One region of the Paenibacillus sp. SAFN-117 genome, then DNA from elsewhere that is predicted to be linked to it. Evidence: a T-box and tRNA genes for the amino acid it is inferred to sense, from the RefSeq annotation. Region 1 holds a T-box; the other holds one or more tRNA genes.
The links. The T-box of region 1 lies ahead of ACTHRH_RS04680 (arginine--tRNA ligase). A T-box ahead of a tRNA ligase gene usually reads a tRNA of that ligase, here a tRNA-Arg.
Positions count from the first base shown of each region.

Region 2: it has a tRNA-Arg gene. The T-box ahead of ACTHRH_RS04680 (arginine--tRNA ligase) is inferred to sense a tRNA for this amino acid. The anticodon was not compared.

Region 1 covers NZ_JBQCLK010000005.1:1,172-9,526, reverse strand. Annotated here, with positions in the region: gene ACTHRH_RS04705 (ATP-binding protein) at 1-760, opposite strand, end outside; gene ACTHRH_RS04700 (Rrf2 family transcriptional regulator) at 1,152-1,556, shown strand; gene ACTHRH_RS04695 (NAD(P)/FAD-dependent oxidoreductase) at 1,675-2,580, shown strand; gene ACTHRH_RS04690 (NUDIX hydrolase) at 2,787-3,242, shown strand; gene ACTHRH_RS04685 (aminoglycoside phosphotransferase family protein) at 3,678-4,400, shown strand; T-box leader at 4,485-4,701, shown strand; partial or broken gene ACTHRH_RS04680 (arginine--tRNA ligase) at 4,749-6,612, shown strand; gene ACTHRH_RS04675 (hypothetical protein) at 6,652-6,915, shown strand; gene ACTHRH_RS04670 (phosphotransferase) at 7,282-8,163, shown strand; gene ACTHRH_RS04665 (endonuclease/exonuclease/phosphatase family protein) at 8,160-8,355, shown strand, end outside.
Region 2 covers NZ_JBQCLK010000006.1:12,149-20,503, reverse strand. Annotated here, with positions in the region: gene ACTHRH_RS05580 (helix-turn-helix domain-containing protein) at 141-503, shown strand; gene ACTHRH_RS05575 (ImmA/IrrE family metallo-endopeptidase) at 755-1,291, shown strand; gene tadA (tRNA adenosine(34) deaminase TadA) at 1,550-2,017, shown strand; tRNA gene ACTHRH_RS05565 (tRNA-Arg) at 2,121-2,197, shown strand; tRNA gene ACTHRH_RS05560 (tRNA-Pro) at 2,215-2,291, shown strand; gene ACTHRH_RS05555 (EamA family transporter) at 2,380-3,291, shown strand; tRNA gene ACTHRH_RS05550 (tRNA-Asp) at 3,379-3,455, opposite strand; gene ACTHRH_RS05545 (O-antigen ligase family protein) at 3,590-6,082, opposite strand; gene ACTHRH_RS05540 (alpha/beta fold hydrolase) at 6,386-7,189, shown strand; gene ACTHRH_RS05535 (ABC transporter ATP-binding protein) at 7,322-8,197, shown strand; gene ACTHRH_RS05530 (hypothetical protein) at 8,194-8,355, shown strand, end outside.

The sequences.
Region 1 (8,355 bases):
TCGATAGAGCTCTTTCGAGTTCCTGTTTCATCAGCTGCTGATACTCCCGGTTTTGCTGTTCCGTCCCCCGATTTTCGATCAATAGCTGCAGGAAACCGTTCACTACCGTCAGAGGGTTTCGGATCTCATGTGCAATGGAGGCGGTAAGATTGCCGAATAAGGACAGCTTCTCTGCTTGCCGAATCTCTTTTTTCAGACGGGATTTCTCTATCAGATTTTCAAGTAAGTAGACAGACATCCATATAGTAATCAGGTTAATGGCGATGTACTCAAGGAAAAACCGTATATAGATTTCTGATTGTCCCAAGGTGGCCATAGAGGAGATGCTGACGATTATGGAATAGAACAGCGTAAAGAAAGTAGCTATTGCCATTTTCTTGCGTATGGAAAAAGAGTCGCGAAAAGGCCCCGCAATCATCAAGCCAAGCATAAGAATACAGGCTACCTCGATAGAAGCATAGAATCCGCCGCCTCCTAAGAGATACCGGTAAAGCAGATGCACTGCCGTAATAATAACCAGATTGCGATACCCGCTGTAGAAAAAGCACAAGATGACCGGAATGAACCGCAAATCAAAGAAAAATCCCGAATAAATGTGGATAGGGAAGGTCATACATAGAAGATTGGTCGCGGAAAACAGGAGCAGGCTTATGAACGATTTGTATTTTTCTTTTTCTCTATCCAGACATAAGACTTGATAAAGAAATATGGAAATAAGGACAATAAAGGCGTTTAACAATAATGTATGGATATTAATCATATCAATCCGCCGCCCTTTGTCTTAGAATAAGTAATTTCAGTGAAAAGCGAAACCGTATCGCTTCCTGAGAACGATTAACACTCGGGGCGGGTGGCCGCCGATGCTCCGCCAATCCAGCCATCCAACATCCGACTATTAAACAGTAGTATTAATTTCAATATAGTGCTGTAAAAATCCTGCAAAAAGTGAGGATGACCGAGCAAATTTGACCTTTGTAAATGCTGGAAATAATGAATCATTAACTAAACATACGAATAGGTATGGTTATGGTTGCTTAGCTGCAGGTTGAAGCGATTCGTGATATATTACAAAAAAAGAAGACAGCTTGACACAACGGCAAATTCAAGGATATTATAGACCCAATAAGTCTGTGATGAGGTGAGGTGCTTCCATGAAATTTACAAAAGCGACGAATTACGCCCTGCACACCATGCTCATGCTCGTTGCCGCTTCTCCGGTCAAGCCGGTAGGGGTTCAGCAACTGGCGGAGTCCCAAGGCGTTTCACCGACCTATCTATCCAAAATATTGACGAGACTCGTAAAAGCGGGGATGATCGAATCGATTTCCGGCGCTAATGGCGGCTATCGGTTGTCCAGCAACAAAGACGACATTACTTTTCTGGATATTATCCACGCTATTGAGGGCACCGCCTCCATGTTTGAATGTGGTTTCGTCCACAGCGACGAGTGCTTGATACAAGCGGTCATGAAGGAAGCCGAAGAGAAGATGGAGTCGCATCTTAGAGAAACAAAATTAGCCGATCTGGCCCAGAAGCAGTTGAAAGGATTAAGGTGAGCTTTTTATATTTTTAGGAAAGATGGTGTTTCGTTGAGGTAAAGCATGTTTTCTTGTTCTTATTACAGACATTAAGAGTCTCTAATATCTTCGAAATCAATAAGAAAGGATGAATTTCATGACGATTTACGATTGCGCGATTATCGGAGGAGGTCCTGCAGGCTTGAATGCGGCCCTAGTGCTAGGCAGGGCAAGAAGAAGTGTGGCTTTGATCGATAACAATCAGCCCAGGAATGCCGTTACGCATGCGTCTCACGGCTTTATTACGAGAGACGGCGTAACTCCGGCCGAATTCCGCCGCATTGCTTATGAGGAGGTGCTCCGTTACCCTACTGTCGAACATTTACCAATCGAGGTGGCCTCGGTGGGCAGGATCGAATCCGGATTTGAAATATGCGATTTGTCAGGACAGCGTGTTCAAGCACGAAAGCTGATCTTGGCAACAGGCGTGAAAGAAGTTTTTCCGGAGATCGAAGGCTTCTATCCGCTATACGGAAAGAGTTTGTTCAATTGTCCCTATTGTGACGGCTGGGAGCTGCGGGACCAACCGCTCGCCGTCGTTTCCGAATATCCGGACGTCTTTCATAAAGCCAAACTGCTCCTCAGTTGGAGCAAGGATTTGATCGTCTGCACGAACGGGAAGGCTACCTTGTCGGATGAGCAGAAACAACGGCTTCAATCCTGGGGAATCGCGATCATGGAGCAGCCTATTATGTCGTTCATCGGGCACAACGGGCGGCTTGAGCGTATTCGATTCGCTGATGGGACCGAAATTCCGAGAACCGGCGGCTTCGTATCCCCCAAATTTGTTCAAAGCGCGCCATTCATTGAGCAATTGGGCTGTGAAAGGACGGATATGGGCGGGATCAAGACGGATAAGGGGGGAAGAACCTCGGTTCCCGGACTCTATGCCGCCGGTGATGCCTCATACATCGGACCCTCCCAAGTAGTGTTCGCCGCAGCTGACGGCAGCCGAACCGCCATGAGTGTCCATATGGATTTGACAGAGGAAGAATACGGATAAAATGAAATAAATCCGTACGAGGCCTTTATTTGTAACTCTTACGCTTGGAGAATAAGCTTTGTAGATAATCCCTTGTCAGAAATAAGAAATTTGTCTTTTGCAAACAAACGTTCTATTATAGTAGTAATTGCCGTATTTGAACATAAAGTTCATAATTTAGACGATTACGATTTTACCCTGTTTAGAATCGGCGAAAGGGGCTTATCATGGAGTGTACTTGGTTTGGTCTTGATGAAATAAATTCTAATGAAATTAAATATGTTGTCATGATTGCCGAATATCAAAACCAGTTGATAATTATACGGAATAAGCTACGTCAACAATGGGAATTGCCCGGGGGTAAGAGGGAAAAGAATGAAGATCTAATTCAAGCTGCAAGTAGAGAATTATATGAAGAAACAGGGGCGGTACAATTTGAATTAACACCGTTTGCAGTATATTTGATGAATGGTAGTTATGGCATGATGTTCTTCGTCAAAGTTACCGAATTATACGAATTACCGAGCTATGAGATTGAAGAAATTATGTTAGTTGCTCAACTACCGGAAAACTTATTATATGGACCGGTATATTACGACATGTATGCAAAATGGCTGGATGCAAAAAAACTGAACTTAAGGTCATATGTAATTAATTATAATGACTCAGTCCCGATTAACTAAGCCGAAGACTCGTCTAACGGATTTTTTAAGGACTCCTTGATTTGGAAAGAAGTAAGGACTTTCCACGCTATAAAGTATCTGCTACCTTGAAAATCTGTTTTCAATTTCTGCTGGTGCCGTGCAAACGGATTTTCTAAACTGGAATAAGGATGCAATAGAACTCCATGCTGAAAAAGGTTAGAATTGAGTCTAAAGATGGAAATAAGTTCCTGATTGATCAGGAGCGGAGGTGATGCTCTTATGAACAAGCATTACAGCTTCAAGCCCAAGGAAACCGAAAATATCATTAACCGTTTTGGCCAAGAGTTCTATGCGAAAGTTCTTAGGGATATCGAAGAATATACAGACAAGTGGAGGCTGACCTCTTTTCAGTTTATCCCTTCCTATTCCGCAAACTTGATCTTTAGATGCTGCTCGGAAACCTTCGGGAATGCAGTGCTTAAATTAGGCAACCCTGCTTTTCGAGAAATCTTTACGGAGTATAGCACTTTATGTGAATATAACGGCGGACGATTTTGCAAAGCGTTTGATGCCGATATTGACAACGGCGTCATCCTTGAAGAGGATGTGCGTCCGGGAATTCCTTTAAGAAAAGAGAGCTCACTGGATAAGAGACTAGCTGTATTCTGCTCAATATATAAAGGCTTGCACATTATGCCCGCCAATGCGGAAATATACCCGACTTACCTAGAGTGGGTCGGCAGGATCACAGAATACATGAGCACGCGGCATGATTGTAAAGAATTGTATGGTTATATGAAAAAAGCAAAAGAGATCTGCTTATCGGTTTCCTCGATATATTCACAACAGATGCTGCTTCATGGAGATTTGCACCACGATAATCTGTTGCTCGGCCGGGACGGACAATATTTCATTATCGATCCTAAAGGCGTAATAGGCGATCCCGTATTTGATGTTCCGCGGTTTATATTAAATGAATTCGGCGATGAAATCACTCCGGAATTGTTTAAGAAAATTAACGATATCATAGGCATACTGGAACAAAACCTTAACCTTCCAAATGAAATTATAAGGCAGTGCCTTTATGTGGAGACGGCAATGGGTGCCTGCTGGAGCGCGGAAGACAGCTCAATCCCTGAAAAATATCCGAAGCTTATTAAAGACGTTGCTTTCGCAGAAAGCCTTCTGACCGGTTGATGACAAGGCGAACCACACGGTTCGAGCTTGTGGACGGGAGATTGACTTTATTAAGGTTTAGATATACTATTTTACAAAATATCACAAAATTTAATGACCGGGAGAGTACCTGTTGACTCGAGTCAAAGAGAGCCGGAAGAGGTGAGAGCCGGTACGGAGTGAGCAGGGAAACGGACCCGCGAGAATGGCTTCTGAATGGTAAGTAGGAAGTCACGGCCAAGACCGTTATCTTATGGAGTGGTTAAACGACACGTTTAACAACAAGAGTGGTACCGCGAACGCATAAGCCTTCGTCTCTTTTATAGGGATGGAGGCTTTATTTTTAGTTTAGGAGGAGGGTTTTAAATGTTGATCAGTCAGCAGCTTCAAAACAGCATCGCAAAGTCGGTAAGGAGTCTTTTGGACGAAGCCGGTCTCGACTACAGCGATGACGTAAACATTTATGTCGAACAGCCTGCTCATCTGGAACATGGAGATTATTCAACGAACGTTGCGATGCAGCTTGCCAAAAGTTTACGTAAAGCACCCCTGCAAATTGCAAACATGTTGAAAATCAAGCTGGAAGAGGAAGGGAATATCGAGAACCTGTTTCATCGCGTCGAGGTCGCTCCTCCGGGATTTATCAATATGCATATCGATTGGAAGGAATGGGCTCACCGCGAATTCACCCTGCCTCTGAATAATGGTGAGAAGGTCATTGTTGAACATACTTCCATCAATCCGAACAAATCCGCCCACATCGGTCACCTGAGAAATTCTTGCATTGGCGATACCCTTGTACGACTCTTGAAAAGAGTCGGGTTTAATGTCGAAGTGCATAATTATATCGATGACCTGGGGAATCAGCTTGCCGATACGGTTGTAGGTATTTTGAATGTTCCCCATAAGAAAGAGCACTCGCGTTTTGGCGACTTCTGCTGGGATATTTACTCGGAGGTTAATAGAGAGTATGAAAAAAATACCCCATTGCTGGAACAAAGGACTAAAGTGCTTCATTCTCTGGAAGAGGGGAATGGGAACTTATCCTGGATCGGATTTCTTATAGCTGAACGGATTGTACGCGAACACCTCGAAGAGATGAGCGAGTTTGGCATTCACTATGATTTATTGGTCTGGGAGAGCCATATTGTCAGGGGTGGGTTCTGGGCGGCGGCATTCGGCTTACTGCAGCAGACGGCGCAGTTTTACCGGGAAACTTCCGGCAAGCTGGAGGGATGCTGGGTATTAAAACAGCCCTCGTCCGAAACGGAAGCTAAAGAGTCCGAACACAGTATGGACAAAGTTTTGGTCCGTTCCAACGGCATTTTGACCTATACCGCTAAAGATATCGCTTATCATCTATGGAAGTTCGGGCTGCTGGAAAAGGACTTCTTGTATAAACGCTTTTCGGAAGAACTGTGGACGACGAATGGTCATGGAATCCATTCCTCCTTTGGCAAAGCGGATATCGTCATCAACGTAATCGACCATAGACAAGTATATCCCCAGGCCATGGTGAAACAAGCTCTTGAAATCCTGGGGTACACCCAACAAGCCGAGAAGCTTCGTCATGTCAGCTATGGTGTGGTTTCATTAAGTCCGGGGGGCCGCGAAGGAACTAGGCATAGATACATCGGATGGCAAAGCCTCTTATGCTATGTCGGGAAGACAAGGAATAGGGATCAAGATCTCCGATTTACTTGATCTTATGGAAGAGATCATTGATAACAAACGTTCGGATAAAACCGGGCTAGCGAGCCGGATGATCGCCGCTGCCGCCATCCGTTACTATCTTCTTCGGTTCAGCTTGTTGACCGAGGTTGTTTTTGACATGCAGCAGGCGACAGAAGTAACCGGAAATACGGGTGTCTACTTGATGTACTCTTACGCTCGCGCGGCTAGCCTCTTAAATAAAGCCGAACGCGAATTGAATATGCAACCGATGGTTCCGGAAGAAATCCGTTCTATGGAGCAAGCGGAATACTCATTAATCAGACATATCGCTGCTTGGCAGGATACGCTATATGCAGCCAGTAAGGAACTGTCTCCAAATATGATATGTAATTACGCTCATGAGCTGGCTACCTTGTTCAACAATTTCTATGCCGCTTGCCCTATAATAAAGGCGGATAGCGATAAACAAGCGCTCAGGCTTTGGCTCACCTGCAAATTCAAAGAAACCATCGGCGACGCATTAACGGTTCTCGGTCTTCCTGCACCTGAGCGTATGTGAACTACGGATGAATATGAAATGTTTGATGGAGGGGACAAAATGCTCAAAATTACATTGCGTGGGACACCTTATGAAATTGGCTTCCAGCACGGTCAATCACTAAAGCCTTTGGTAAACGGAATTGTCGGTTATTTGCTGCATTCGGATCAGAATTGGCAAGAGAAAGAGATAGAAGAAACGATCAATCGACTGAATGAATCGGCTCCTGAATTGTTGGCGGAAATGATAGCTCCGAAGGATATAAACGACACCTTGCCCTCGAAGATTTGCTGTCCCAAAGCCAGTTGTCCGAACAAACCATGAAGACCATACTAAGCCACAAAGAGGGCGATTACCCGGTATGTCGAAAGACTACCCAGGTCAGTTTTATGGCTTTTCCAGAGCAACTAACGCTCAAGGTGTCCGACGGAAAACCGACTCCTGAAGGCTACCAAGACTTCATACTTACTTTATGACAAACTAATCATTAAAAAAATCATGAATTATCCCGATACCCCTGAGTGGAGGAGCAAGGAGAGTGTAAGAAGAGCAGAGTGTTTGCGAAAAAACTGTTTCGAACAGGATAGTTTAATTATGTTCAATCTTTACTATCTGAAAATTTCGGGGAAGAAGTACAATGATAGGAAAGGATAGGATCGTTGGACAGAAGCAAAGGAAGGTAGGGTGTGGATGAGTGATGTTCAAGCGCAATCGATACTCGTTCAGTTGAAGAATCAAGGAATTCTTCAACCGGCATGTATTTTGGACCGGGAAATGTCGGGTACGACTGCGGGCAAAGTATACACTGTCGGCTTTCGTGACGAACCGTTATATGTTCTGAAAATCGATGATCCTAAGCACGTAGAATTAGTGGCAAGCTTTCTTCATACCTACACAGGATTGATTTTCCCCAAGCTTCATTTTGTCGATCCGGCTCATCAATTCTTCGTCTATGAGTATATTCAAGGAACCGCCAATAAAGAGATGGGGTCCAAATCAGAATGGCTGTCCGCCTTGGCGGAGTCGCTCATAAATCGATATCAACGCGACAGTGCTGACCAAGGTTGGGGGTGGCTGGATGAGCCTCTTGCCGACTCATGGCCGTCGTTCCTGCAGCAGCGAATCTTGGAAGCTCGTGATCAAATAGGAGGCTTGCTGCCACAAGACGACCATGATTGGGTTAAGCAGCTTCCTGAAGCCATATACCGATCGGACAATCTGCAGGCATATTTGCTGCACGGGGACTGTGGGGTACATAATTTTATTTTTGATTCGTCCGTACTGAGAGGCGTCATCGACCCAGCGCCAATGGTCGGACCTCCGCATTATGATTTTCTCTTCGCCTTTTGCTCGTCTCCCGACGACTTGACTATGGATACACTTCGGCAAGCGGCCCGTACCTTACACCCTTCCTTGTGGCAGTGGGATAATCACCGGTCGTTGGTGGAAGAGGTGCTGGTTCAGCTTTATTGTAGAATTGCGACATGCTTAAAGTACCATTCTTCACATTTGCCAGAATATTTGGAAGCTTGGGCTTATTGGAGCAAGCTGAGGAACGAGGCGATTACATGATCATCGCTACTTATAATATATGGAACGACGAAAGAACGCTAAGCAGCAGACTGGCCGCCCTCTGCGAAGAAATCGGTTCGGTTCATGCGGATGTTATCTCTTTGCAGGAGGCTGCCACACAGACCCCCGGTTATTCGTCAAAACCGATTGCTGCCTATATCGCTGAACAGACGGGATATCCCTATGTCACCT
Region 2 (8,355 bases), on a different contig from region 1:
TTGGTAACTTATTACAGATCATATCATTACCGTTTTGGTAATGTCAATCATTTTATTTCCGTTTTGGCAAAACTATTTATTACCGTAATGGTAAATGGTAATATTTGAGTACTAACTGATTTCAAAGTGGGGACATTCCAATGAGCGTATTGGGTAATCGAATCAAATCTCTTCGAGACAAGGCAGGACTCTCACAAAAAAGACTGGCCGAATCCTTGGGCATCTCCAATGTTCAGTTATCCAGATATGAAACGGGAGACCGGAAGCCGGACCCGGACACTATAAAGCAAATAGCCGATTTCTTCGATGTCTCTGTCGACTATCTGCTTGGTCGGGATACGCCAACCCAGGATATACCCGATATTGATGATCCGGAGCTGACGATTCTGTTTAGGGATTTAAAGAACGCTTCCCCGGAAATACGCGAGGAGACTCGCAAATTTCTTGAATTTCTAATGGAGAAGGAGAAAGACCGCAAGCCGGGGGACCGGCAGGGAAAATAACCTGACCAGCGGGAAGCTATGAGGGAATCCATGGCTAAACCGGACAAGCCAGTTACGAGAGGCTATGTTACCCGGTCGCTGTTTTGATTCAAGTAGAGGTGCAGGCTCGTTCGAGCTGCCTGAAACGAAGAATTAGAGGCATGGCAAAATAACAATTACTAAAGGAAAGTTCTGTGCCCAGTAAGGGCTTTCTTTTTCGAAATAAAAGGAACATACGTTCTGTATTAAACTGATGACAAGAGGTGATAACGGTGTTATCTCTTTACAAATGCACTCCTTTCGAACAATGGGTCGAACAAATTTGCCGCAAATATCGAATTACCACTCCGGAGCATCTCACCATAGAATATGTGTCATCAAGAATGAATATCTGGGTATATTATCAGCCTTTTCGGAGCAGTCATATTGACCGTGGTCTAGGTATGTACAGCGTAAATGTGGATGCCCGCCTATCTCCTGAGGAGCAGTGGGAGGATTTCCTTCATGAGCTTTGCCATGTCCTGAGGCATTCCGGAAATCAATTCTGCATGCCGGAATCCTTTCTCCAGTGGCAGGAACAGGATGCGAACAGCTTCGTGCCCTATGCGGCCATTCCGTTCTTCATGCTAAACCGGATGGAACTGCCTCCTCATCAGAATGATTTGATAGACTTGATTACACATACGTTCAGAGTCACCAGAGAGCTTGCGCGAAGAAGAGTGGAGCAAATTCAACGTAGAATCCTGCAAACTATACTGCACGAAGAATGGCTTAAACAAGTAGCTTTGGATGAGCGCAAGCTGATTTAGCATGAGTTATTCAGGAGTTATTCACAGGTTGGAATGATTTGGATGTAGTTATTTTCAGGGCGGCAGTCAAACGGGTTTATGCTGAAATATTCTGACTTTTCGACGTTTTTCATAGTTTGTTTGCTCTTCAGATTAAGGAATTATACAATAGAAAACGGAAGTCATCAGAACTTATCCACAATCTTATCCACAACATGTTAACAAAGGAATGGATGTTCGATGAATTATCCACATTTCAGAAGTTGGGAGGGACAAGCAGTGGACCATCCGGACCATGTCCGTTGGATGCGCGAAGCTATAACAGAGGCGGAGAAAGCATTGGCCAAAAGAGAAGTTCCCATCGGTGCCGTTATTGTTCATAATGGAGAAATTATTGGCCGGGGGCACAATTTGCGGGAAACCTCACTGGACCCGACTTCTCACGCCGAATTAATCGCGATCCGGCAAGCGAGCGAACATCTGCAGGCCTGGAGGCTGCTGGATTGCTCCCTGTATGTAACATTAGAGCCCTGTCCTATGTGTGCCGGGGCTATTGTCCAGTCAAGAATACCCCATGTCATATATGGAACGGCGGATCCTAAAGCGGGCTGTGCAGGGACATTAATGAATCTGCTGCAGGAGGAAAGGTTTAACCATCAGGTGGAGGTTACCAGCGGAATTCTCATGGAAGAATGTGCTTCTATGCTCACCGACTTCTTCCGCACCTTGCGAAAGAAAAGCCGTTAGACTTATGCTGATTCCGGCGCAACTGTCCGGGATCAGCGGAAATTTTGGAAGGCTGCTCCTCTTCCCATTCCCGGTTATTTATGATATAATGATTTTTGCTTAAGCGCCCGTAGCTCAGCAGGATAGAGCATCAGTTTCCTAAACTGCAGGTCGTACGTTCGAATCGTATCGGGCGCGCCAGTAAGTTAATAAGATATCGAGACGTGGCTCAGCTTGGTAGAGCGCTTGGTTCGGGACCAAGAGGTCGCAGGTTCAAATCCTGTCGTCTCGACCATTACATAAGCATCGGGGACCCAGAATTGGGGGTCCCTTTCTTGTTGTATTTTAGATGCATAACACGAGCTAAAAGGATGAATTTACCCATGATGCGATACGTAATTCTGGTATTTTTAGGTGCCTGCAGCTTTGGAGTGCTGTCCACCTTCGTCAAGCTGGCCTATCAATCGGGCTTTACCGTCAATCAGGTCGTTGGAAGCCAGACCTTACTGGGGATGCTTACACTGTGGATAATCTTTATCGTCGTTAAAATCAGAAAAAAGGGAGGCGCGGTATCACCGGCATCCTTTAAAGAAATACTAATGCTGATGGCCGTCGGAACAACGACCGGTTTGACGGGTGTATTTTATTATGCTGCTTTGCAATATGTACCGGCTTCCTTGGCAATTATTCTGTTGTTTCAATTTTCGTGGATGGGCCTGCTTATCGAGTCACTACTCAACCGGAGGTGGCCGGGCAAAGAAAAGCTGGTCGCTCTATTGATTCTTCTGGCCGGAACGGTACTTGCCAGCGGGATTCTGGAACAGGGACTGGGCTCCTTTACTTTAGCAGGCGTGGCCTTGGGTTTGGTTGCCGCCCTTATGTATACACTGTTCATTCTATTCAGCGGCCGAACCGCTCCTCATATCCATCCGGCCAAAAGAAGCGCCATCATGCTCACCGGTTCATTTATACTGATCAGCATCATTTTCCCGCCATCTTTTCTGGTCGACGGCTCCTTATGGAACGGACTCATTAAATTTGCGGTTGTTTTGGCCTTGCTCGGCGCCGTAATTCCCCCTTTTTTATTTGCGTTGGGGGTTCCTCATATCGGCGGATCACTGGCTACGATCCTGAGTGCTGCAGAGCTTCCGACCGCAGTTCTTGCTTCCAGCCTTGTCCTTCGGGAAGAGGTTTCGGTGACGAAATGGATCGGCGTACTGATCATATTGGCAGGCATCGCATTGCCGGAATGGATCGCCAGCCTAAGAAGGAAACGCCAGCTCAAGCTTCAGTAAAACGTCTTCGGACGTTTTTTTGTTTTTCCGAGAGAAAATAAAAAGAGCAGAGTCGCACTCTGCTCTAAATCATATTATTGGGTTAAATGGCGGAGCTGACGGGATTCGAACCCGCGGTCTCCTGCGTGACAGGCAGGCATGTTAGGCCTCTACACCACAGCTCCTTGGCAACTACTATAAGAAAGGCACAAGCAATATAATAGCATGTCCTAGAATCAGATGCAAGTACTTTTTAGTAGCTGCCCTTGTTAGTCGGGAATATTCATCCGTGGTATCACGATTCCCTCATCGAAATCCTTCAAGCATCGTAATGAACCATTCCTTCAATCCATTCTTTCTCATCAGGGAACTGCCCGATGAATTTGTCATACAATGGAGGATGCTCCTCTCCCTGCCTCATTCTCGCCGCCAAATACCACCGGGTCAATTCACGGCTTGCCGGAAGCTCCCAATTCCCTTCGGTATAGGGTTCCATGACATCCGCGGCAGTCTTGTAATCATTCCGCAAATAATAAATTTGTCCGATAGACAGTGCCATCCCCGGACCCACCCCGAACGGCTCGTGCATCTGCCCTTCCGGAAGCTGCTCCAGCTCCTTCATTTTATCCAGCACCGTTTGGTAAAGCTGAATGGCATCATCCCAGTATTTTTGCTGCGCTGCAGGATCATTATTTTTTCTGGCCTGATCACCCAGCTGCAGGTTCAGATCAACCGCACGATCATACCAGTTTGGAAAATCCTCAAACAGGCTCAGGCCCCAAATACTGCTTTCCAGACGTGAATATGCAACGTCCAATGCTTCCGGGAGCTCATCCTTTCGGAGATGTAAAATGAACTGCTGTTCAACAAGCAAACGATTGTAAGGCTCCTTCTTACTTAACTGCTGCAGGTGCTTCGCCACTTCCTCCAGAATCTTCGAATCCCCTGTTTGGTTATACATCTTATTTAATTCATTGACCTTGGCCAACACATATTCAGGATGATTCGGCCTCGCCTTTAAGGCTTTTTCTAAAGCTTGGTTCGCATGGGCATTGTTCCCCTTCATGCTTTGATCCAAGTAAGTATAGAAGGTTCTATTCGCCTGATAGTCGTAAAAGGATATGATCAGTACTATAAGGGCCGCGGCCGAAATCATACCCGGAACAAGCCGTCCCCAGGTTTTATCCGTAAGCCAACCCCACAGCTTGCTTCCTTCCAGGCGTAATTCAGTAGTTACAGCGGATGCCATCCCACCCAAACACAGGAACACGAGTGCGGCGATATAGCCATAGCTCATTTCAAAATCAAGCGCGCTATGAAGCAAGATGGACATGGCCACAAGATAATAAAGAATTGATTGATCGGGATCTGTTGTTTTGCTTAAGAACACATTTTTGATATAAAAAATAAACACCAGCAGGAGTAACCCTCCCAGGAAAATAAGCCCGACCAAGCCGGTTTCAACAAGGTATTCAAAGAAATAGCTATGAACCTGCCTCGGAAGATAAGGAGCACCCTGGTAAGCGGTGAACAGCGCCTCCCAGACCCCGCCGCCTCCGCCGAGAACCGGCCGGTCGGCGAATATTTTCAATGAGTCGGCGAACATCATTAATCTTTCGAGTACACTGTGCTGTTGGAGGTTAATGCTTGCGATCCTCTGGTGCAGCGCTTGCGGGAGCAGATTCCCGACCATTGAACCCTGAGTGATAAGCAGAAGTCCGATTCCCCCTAAGGCTATGAGGCCAACGGGAACAATCCAATTAGACCATTTCCAGCCGGCAAACCGCGCAAGCTTTCTTTCCATCAACGGCGCCAGGTATAGCTGGAGGATGACAATAAGGGCTGCCGCCCCAATCGATACCGGTACGAGCGTCAGCCAGCCTTTCCAGGAAAGAGGATCCAATAGGCTGACCGTATCGGCGGCACCATTCTGTTCATAAGAGGCTTTCATTCGTTTGAGCATTTCGAGTGATATGCTCTTGATCCGGTCCGTAATCAGGAAGGAGGCTGTGAAGCCGATCCCCAAATATATAAAAAAACAGATTTGCCGGACAACGGAGAGGAAAGGCAGCAGCGCCAGCAATATAAGCGGAAGCACCACAATTCCCCCGCGGGATAGAGTTAGCGAGAACGAGAGAGCCAATGGAACCAGCATTAATGCATTCAGTGCAACGATCACCCGGCTGCGGGAGGACATGATAAAATGCAAGCAGCCCAAAAGCAGGGCAATCAGCACAGCCGCATAAGCATTGGCATACTGAAAGACAGCCGTCAGCCTCAAGCCTTGGTCTTCCATGACAGCATCACGAAAATAAGCGTTTCCGAACATGTTTAGAATGCAATAAATGACCACCATATAACCGGAAGTCATAATTCCGAATTGGAGCATCCGGTTCCCCGATTGGCTTCGAGCGAAATAAGCCGCCAGCCCGAATAACATCGCATACATGGCATGAAGCAAAATCTGCTTTCCATTGCTGTAGGGAGATACGGCCACGAATCCGGATAAGAGGTAGGATAAAGGCAAACCCCAAGCTAATAACATTAACGCATCTCTCACGGAGCTGATTTTCCAACGAAAGATCCAATAAAGCGAAATGAGAAAGAAGAATAAGGCTGTCCAAGCTGCCGACCCATAAACATTGACTTCGTATTGAATCAGATAGCCGTTATATAAGCCGGTGCGGAACGGGGCGATGAACAAGAACAATAGAATAAATCCCAGGCCAGTCCAATATATGATTTCATTGGGCTCCGATATTCCCAGGTTTACCGGGAGGCGCTCGGGTTGTTTGGTTAATTTAGTCTTCATCTCTGCTCCTTTATCTTTATGGGCCTGTTTCATCTGGCCCTTCCATGCTGTAATGAATATTACAACCATATAGACTTATTACTTTGGAAAAAGTTTCTATATTTTAAAAAATTAAATGAATAAATTCATTTTGTGTCAGGAAATAGAGCTTTCTAAAATAAAAATGTAAAATTTTTACTTTCGGCTTCTCCCCTTTGCATGTAATACACCGCGGCATGCTATACTATACGAAAAGTATTTTTACGGACCTGGTTATGTGCCTGTTTTTCTTTATCCATTACAAATCGAAAGGTGGGAAAACCCATGCATAAAGCTCAATTACGCACTCTGGGGCAGAAGGTGGAGCTGGCCTATGAAGATCGCGGACAGGGTCATGCCGTAGTCCTGCTGCATGGATTTTGCGGAAGCTCGCAGTATTGGAAGTTCATCGCGCCGGCATTAGAGAACGGCTACCGGCTCATCATTCCGGATTTAAGAGGGCACGGGCAATCTTCCGTTCCGGAAGGCCCGTACTTAATGGAAACTATGGCGGAAGACATTGCTGAACTGTTAGAGCAGCTTGAGATCGAGAAGGCCGTTCTATTCGGGCATTCTATGGGCGGATATGTAACTGCCGCCTTTGCCGGGAAGCATCCGGATAAGCTGGCCGGCTGCGGTCTGATTCACTCTACCGCGCTGCCTGACAATGAAGAAGGTAAGCGGAAGAGATCCGATAATATGGAAGCCATCCGGCAACGGGGAATGAATGCATTTGCAGGGGAATTGATCCCGAAGCTTTTTGCCAAAGCCCATCTGGAGAGCATGAGCCGGGAGGTCGAGAGCATGACGGCAATAGGCCAAGCAACGCATCCGGACGGAGCCATCCGCTCCCTCCAGGGGATGAGGGAACGAACAGACCGCACAATGGTGCTGAGAATGGCCGAAGTGCCCGTACTGTTGGTGGCCGGAGCGGAAGACCAGATTGTCCTTCCGGACAAAACCTTCTCGGTTGAAGGGGACAACATCTCGACATTTCTGCTCGACGGTGCCGCACATATGGGGATGATCGAAGCTCCCTCATTGCTGGCTGATCGAATGAAGGCCTTCCTCTCGCAAATCTACGGATAACCATTAAGCTTAACAGGACCAATCGAAGCCGGTTGGTCTTTGTTTCGGTTAAGTCTAATTCAAACTTTTTACATAGGGCAATCGTTGAAGGATTAGAATGCGATTCATATAGTCCGGCAAAGGATGAGAACGTTGATCAAAATTGAAGATTTATCCAAACAATTTAAAAAAGACGTTTGGGCGATTCGCAACCTAAATTTAACAATCCCAACGGGAATGTTCGGGCTGCTGGGACCGAATGCAGCCGGTAAAACAACTCTGATGCAGATTCTAGCCACTTTGCTGAATCCTACATCAGGTACGGTTCGAATAAACGGCCGTCCCCTGTCCGATGCCGAAGAGATCCGCCAAATAATCGGGTATCTTCCGCAGTTTATCGAAATTTATCCGCATATGACGGGTTATGATTTTCTCGATTATATCGGCGTTATGAAGGGAATGAACGACCCCAGACTAAGGAAGTCTGCTATTGACACTATACTGGAAAAAGTCAATCTACAGACTAAAGCAAAGGATAAGGTCAGAACCTATTCCGGAGGCATGAAGCAGCGGCTGGGGATCGCCCAAGCGCTGCTCGCTTCACCCGAAATTCTGATTGTGGACGAGCCCACTGCCGGTCTTGACCCGGAGGAACGTATCCGTTTTCGGCATTTGTTATCGGAGTTCAGCATTAAGCGAACGGTACTCCTATCGACACATATTGTTTCGGATATTGAAAGCAGCTGCCAGCGGCTTGCCGTAATGAAGCAAGGGGTTCTTGCCTTCGTCGGGTCCCAACGGCAGCTGCAAGCCCGCGCCGAGGGCAAGGTGTGGCAAGTAGAGGTGAAGGAGGAGCAATTCCTCCGGTTGGTTGGGAATCCGGAAATCCAGCTTATTCACTCCCGCCGCATACCGGGAGGAATTCAATGCAAGCTTATTGCCTCCGATTCCCCTACGGCTAATGCTCTCTCGCTCTCCCCTTCCCTGGAAGACGGTTACCTGGCCTTGATCGGCGGTGAGGCCAGTTGAGCAAATGGGTTGGACAGGTAAAGTCTGAAACCAAGGCATTGCTAAGTAAACCAATCCTGTTTCTGCTGCCTCTGCTTTATGGTTTTTGGTTTGCCTTCGAACTGTCGCATATCGCACCTCCCGCCTCCGAGAATCTGTACGCCTACGCTTACCAATTT